2 regions of the Viridibacillus sp. FSL R5-0888 genome follow, and region 2 is predicted to be linked to the other one. Evidence: riboswitches for the same ligand, from Rfam matches in the RefSeq annotation. Region 2 holds a riboswitch; the other holds the start of a gene.
The links. Region 2 has a riboswitch for cobalamin ahead of MKY02_RS14060 (Ig-like domain-containing protein). Riboswitches for the same ligand answer to the same signal wherever they lie in the genome.
Positions count from the first base shown of each region.

Region 1: linked by a shared signal. The riboswitch ahead of MKY02_RS04475 (hypothetical protein) and the one ahead of MKY02_RS14060 (Ig-like domain-containing protein) in region 2 are both predicted to bind cobalamin.

Region 1 is NZ_JBBPAU010000001.1:890,180-893,409, reverse strand. Features, by position in the region: gene metE (5-methyltetrahydropteroyltriglutamate--homocysteine S-methyltransferase) at 1-557, opposite strand, end outside; cobalamin riboswitch at 763-952, opposite strand; gene MKY02_RS04475 (hypothetical protein) at 1,089-1,319, opposite strand; cobalamin riboswitch at 1,575-1,765, opposite strand; gene MKY02_RS04470 (VOC family protein) at 2,164-2,586, opposite strand; gene MKY02_RS04465 (YjfB family protein) at 2,759-2,941, opposite strand; gene thiD (bifunctional hydroxymethylpyrimidine kinase/phosphomethylpyrimidine kinase) at 3,038-3,230, opposite strand, start outside.
Region 2 is NZ_JBBPAU010000001.1:2,816,728-2,819,957, forward strand. Features, by position in the region: gene MKY02_RS14060 (Ig-like domain-containing protein) at 1-1,107, opposite strand, end outside; cobalamin riboswitch at 1,337-1,515, opposite strand; gene MKY02_RS14065 (DUF4083 family protein) at 1,760-1,939, shown strand; gene MKY02_RS14070 (ABC transporter ATP-binding protein) at 2,009-2,788, opposite strand; gene MKY02_RS14075 (CAP domain-containing protein) at 2,926-3,230, opposite strand, start outside.

The DNA of each region.
Region 1 (3,230 bases), 1.9 Mb from region 2:
TGACTATAGACTTTGATTAACTGAAGTAAATATGACGGCTTATTCAGCGTTGCAACTTCTTTTGTTAAAAAATAAAATGTCCCTGGGCCTATAATTGTAGGCTTTAGCTCTGTATTAAAGTTTTCCTTCGCTTCTAAATAATAGCGCAATGGTTTATTGTTCAATAATTTTAAAGTTTGTCCTTCATACTCAGGTACAATATAGTGATAGTTCGTATTAAACCACTTTGTCATTTCACTTGCAGGAGCAGATTGATTTCCACGTGCCATAGCGTAGTAAGTTTCTAGAGATACTAAATCTGAATTCCATTTATAACGTGCAGGAATAATTCCAAACATTGCTGCTAAATCTAACATACGATCGTAGTATGTAAAATCACCTACGGTTACTAAGTCAATCTTTGCATCTAGCTGAACTTGAATATTTGCTAATCTATACTCTTTCATCTGAGCTTCGAATTGTTGTTCACTTATTTCTTTTGACCAAAAAGCTTCGATAGTTTTTTTCCATTCACGATTAGGCCCGATATATGGATATCCAATAACTGTACTTTTCATCTTTCAATCCTCCAATTCAATAAAAAACCACCAATTAATGAAAAACATTAAAAGGTGGTTGATGATTTTTAATATAGTAAATATCGAAAAAAATCAGGAATAATAAAAAATGACACACTATTCCCTTTCAAATTCGCTTATCGTACTAGGATATAATAATCCTTGAAAAAATCTCTCTAACACCTCCTATCCGCGTAGGTTTTTTGGTGTGTACTAAACTAAGGCAGGTCTCCTGGCTTGTCATCATCGCTTACTTTTCCTTCCCATCACAAATCTAACAGTGGATTTTAAAGTTTGCTCCAACATACAGTTGCGGGACAGCATCGGATTCTAACCGATTTCCCTTTTAAGCGACTATCTATTTAAGATAGCGCACCTTAGCCTACACGATATTCAATTGTTCACTTACTATAACACACAAACTATAAATTGTTCAGTATATTCTAAATATAAAAATAATTATATTTTATATGATTACCAAACCGTTAAATACAGTTTTTTTAGTATAATTATTAGTTACACTTTCATCTTTTAATCAATACTAGCTTCAATCAAATCATGTGGGTAATATACAAGTTCGTTATATACACTTGTATAAGCCTTTTCTAGCTTTCCTAATTCTTCTTCAATATTTTCAATTTCACAATTTTCAATGGAGCTTTCAATCACGTTCTTCGCCTGTAATAAAGTACAAACTGTATCTGTTACTTGTGAGAGCATCACCATCGATTTTAACTGTAATTTAAACTCTTCAATATTCATTCATATTCCCCTTATCTGTTCAATAAAAAAACACCTTTTATCAATTAATAAAAGATGTTTTTATGATTAATTAATATGTTCCCTGTTTCGACAATACATACTAGAATAAACGTTTCTAAACAGAAAAACAGAAGTTTTAATCGCTTCTAAATCCTCATTAGTCCAAACGCTTTCTCTAATACGCTGTCGTACAGTGATCATATAAATAGGGTTTCTATTCATTATCACATAACACCTCCTATCCACGTAGGTTTTTGGTGTGTACTAAACTAGGCAGGTCTCCTGGCTTGTCATCATCGCTCACTTTTCCCTTCCCATTACAGTTCTAACAGTGGATCTAAAAGTTTGCTCCTACATACAGTTGCGGGACAGCATCGGATTCTAACCGATTTCCCTTTTAAGCAGCTATCTATTGAAAATAGTGCACCCAATTCTACACATTATTCAGTTGTATCACCATCTTACCATAATGTAATACAAATATTCATAATATTATTTACATGTAATTTAAAAAAGGATTTATGTTGAATATAAATTATTGATTGAATTTTCGATAGAATATTAGTATTTCTGTATACTAATAGCAAAGTGTATGCTTCTTATTATAGATATAAATGATTTATTCAATGGGGTGTTTAAAATGGAGGGGTTCTATTTTCAACTACTATTTCAAAAAAATTTGATATTATTTAGATAAACCATATTAATGTGCCAAAATATATTTTATAAAGAGCAAGCAACTGTTCTAAAATTCAAACAGTTGCTGTTGTTTATACAATGTTCTTTTATTCATCTTATTAAGGCCTGGACAGTACTGCAAAAAGTTTTATCTAATACCAATATATTAAGCTTCTTCACCCTCATGGCTAAATTGCCATTCGATACCAAACTTATCCTTTAAACTTCCATAGCATTTGCTCCAAAATGTTTCTTGTAGCTCCATACCAACTTTACCGCCAACTTTTAGTGCTTCAAAAGCAGATTTAAGTTCTTCTTCATTGTCACTAACAGCGGCTAAGCTAACATTATTCCCTAATATAAAAGGAGAACCAGGGAAAACATCCGAAAACATAACATTACTTCCAAGTATGTTTAGTCGAGTATGCATGACTAAATCTTTTGCTTCCTCTGGTAAAGTATATTCAGGATTTTGTGGCGAATCACCAAAAGTCATAATTTCTGGTTTCTCTGTGTTAAAAACCTCTGCATAAAACTCCGCTGCTTCGCGACAATTTCCATTAAAATTAAGATACACATTAATAGCCATTTAGCACACTCCTCTTTTCACTTTATATTGTTTCAAACATAATTACATTCTAATTTTATATTTCCAACATATAGTAGTCAAATTTTTCAGTTATATAACTCGTAATTAGAATTTTTTCAACCCAATAAAAAAAACCACGTACCACAAAGTTGAAGTACGCGGCATAAGCAAATCAGACTTGGACGTCAATAGTTGCCCCTTTATAAGGGTGCGCCGCTTGAGCAGGCTCTGGCATTGCTTCTAATAGCTGTACAGCTGCTGTCGCTTGCATATTCATCGAATTTTGCAAAACGCTCATTTGTACGGTTTGTTGAAGCTGTGCAAGATCCATTGACATCATAGAGTTAATATCCATTAGTATCACTCCCTTATCTTTAATAGTATCGGAAATTCCAAGATATTATTAAATGCATGCAAAAAATCCATTGTAATATTTACATATCCAAGGGAACTATCTTTCATCGTAATTCGTAGAAAGCTCTGAACTTTCAATTGTAACCGTGCAGTCCGTTTCACCATATTTGCCATAAGCCGCATGATAAGTAGGACCTACACCTTGTTTAAAACCAAATGAATGGCGGATGCCTGCTGAGATGAATTTTTTCGCCTCAATAACAGCTTCTGGTACAGCTTGACCTTTTGCT
Region 2 (3,230 bases):
TTTGTTTGAAATTGTTCCCACTGTAAGTTCAGTTGGGCCCTCAGTATCTGGATTTTCCACTGGTGGATTAGTATCTGGTATTTCACCAGCTGCTAATCTCGCAAATGTTGATTTTCCATTCAATGCGTCTGCTAACGCAATGATTACTTGTTCAGTAGCCATTAAGTTTGTTTTAGAATCTTTAATCATCCATTTAAACGAACCATCTTCTAATTGATAATCATCAATCATTTTTTCAAGAATGTTAACTTTTTTACCGTCTTTTTCATAGCTCCATTTGTCAGCTGTTAAATCTTCTCCAGCTGTAGCTAGTCCCATAATAATACTTGCCATTGAGTTTGAATTATCTACAAAACCATCTTTTTGATATTTTGCATGAATACCATCTACTGCTTTTTTAATAGACTCGTTAATTGTTTCATTGGACTTATCAGTATTATTTAATAACGTTAATGCAGTTAAATTCCAACCTGTTACATCTAAGTCATCAGATGAACCAAATCCAGAGAATAATCCTGAATTATTTTGTTTCTTTAAAATTACTTCTAAATGTTTGGCTTTATCATAGTCTGCATTTGCTAAGCCTAGCGCAATTGATGCCCAAGATTCACCGTATGCTGTGAAAAAACTACCATCAGCCTTTTGTTTGTTTTGTAAATCTTCAACAATGTTGCGTTGTCCAAGATTTGTTGGATCTAATCCTAGAATATATGCACCAATAATAGTACCTGCGTCTTCATTTGAAGTGCTTGAAGTAGCCGCTTTTGGTTTCATCCAATAAGATTGTTCACTAGTAACTTCTGAGCCCTCTGCCCACTTGTAGTTTTTAATATCCATGCCTAGTGCATACATTGCGGATAATGACCAGTAGCCACTGTGGGAACTGATTACTCTAGAACTAATAGTTTGGTTGTTTATAATATAATATTGTTTTGCCTTCTCTAAAGAGTTCACTAGTTTTTCTTTGATTACTTGTGGTGATGTTGTTTGAGAAGTATGGTCTTCATTGTTTACTACCATATTATTTTCAGCTTGAGCTGTAAACGGCGATAATAGTGATAGTAGCATAACAAAAGCTAACACCATACTAGATGAACGTTTTAACATTTGAATTCCTCCGATTTTATTTAGATTTGTTGGATTCGGAATTCGGCTTTTTCATGCTAGTCGACTATTTAACTCTTACTCATATATTAAATGTTGGAAATTAAAAGTTCTTAACAATGAAAAAAGCTATTTCTCCATAGAGAAATAGCATAAATACAAAGAAATATAGGACAACAGTATTGTCTAATATAGATTGTTTTGCCGTAATCTCACTTTATTCCGAAGAGTAGATATACGCTATGAATTAGATAGGTCTCCTGGCTTATGCATCAATTTACTTTAAGGACCTTCCCGTATAAAACAGTGGTATTTCCTTATTTCATCAGCATTTACAGTTGCGGATACAGCTTCGGCATTTCACCGAATTCCCTTTTATGTATGTACTACATCTAATTCTGGCATACAATATTCACTTAATATAAACTTATCATAATATTGGAAATTAATCTATCGCATTATGATTAGTTTTTGATATTTTACTCATAACACATCAAATAATTATACAAATAAAGAAAGAAACGTATGTGTATTTATTTCAAAATTGTATTTATCGATGAATCTTTTAATATGTTAATCACATAATTCCTGTTACACATGTTAAAATTGAATTAATATCCTTTTTAAAAGCATGTATGGTTGAAGGAGGGATGAATTGTTTAATGTTGGAGATATGCTAATAATTATTGTCATTGCTTTAATGATATTAGGTACGATTTCTTTTATGCTATTTATTAGAAGAATCATTATAAATACAACTCCTAAGAATGAATCTACCGAACTAAATGAAAAATTGGATAAGATTATCATGTTATTGGAAAAGCAGTCTAAATAATTATTATTCAAAATACAAAACTAGCTGTTGTATCTAATACTAAATTCAACAGTTAGTTTTTAAGTTCATTTAATCCCGCTTTGATAATAATGGACGATTATTGTACCAAATAACTTCTACTGGAATATCGAAAAATGAAGAAAGCTTTTCACTTGTTAGCATATCGATTGTACTTCCAGAAGCAAATACTTGGCCCTTTTTTAATAATAATGTTTTCTGAAAAACCGGTAGAATTTCTTCAATATGATGTGTGACATAGATTATTGTTGGTCCGCTTTCTAAAGCTGCAATTTCACCAATTGTTTTTAACAATTGTTCTCTAGCTATGAAGTCAAACCCAGTAGCAGGCTCGTCTAATATGAGTAACTCTGGATCATCCATTAAGGCACGACCAATCAATATTCTTTGCTTTTCTCCTTGCGATAAAGTTTGATAATCACGATCGGCGTATTCAATACTCCCTAGTTTTTTCAATATACTTATTGCCTTTTCCCGAATAACCGGTGTTGGCTTTTCATATAGACCAATCGAAGCAAAAGCACCTGAAAGAACGATTTCAAATGCACTATCATTGGGATTTAATTTTTGTTGAAGTCCTGATGATACGAGGCCAATCTTCCTTCTAAGCTCTTCTCCTAAAACGGATTTCCCAAATGTTCTTCCTACTACCTTTAAATCACCCTTTGTCGGAAAATAATAAGAACATAGCATATTCAACAAAGCTGATTTGCCGGCTCCATTTAAACCGTACAATACCCAATGCTCCCCTTTTTCTATTTGCCAATTAATATTTTCTAGAATCCATTGCCCTTCTCGTTTCAAACATACCTCTTTCATATGTAATACCATTTCAAAAACCCCTTTATAGATATTCATTTCATTATAACTGAATATTCACTAAACAAGAGGTTGAGAGTGAGAAAATTGTTAAGAAGTTCTCCAAATAGAAAACCCCTCATGTGGTTAGACAAGAGGGGGGGTTATAGCTATTTTGCAAAAATTTGAGTTCCATATGTTGGATATTGAGCGTTTTTACCTGAAACAACAATACCTATTCCAACTTTTTGATAATTAGGTGATAGTATATTTGCTCTGTGACCAGGGGAATTCATCCAACCATTCATAAAGCTTGTTGCAGTAGAATAACCTGCTGCAATATTCTCACCTGATGCATATGTGTTATAACCTGACCCTTTCAGGAGGTTAGACCAGCTTCCATAAGTTGGACTTGTATGACTAAAATAGCGATTTTTCTCCATATCTAATGAACGAATGATCGCTAGCTTTGTAA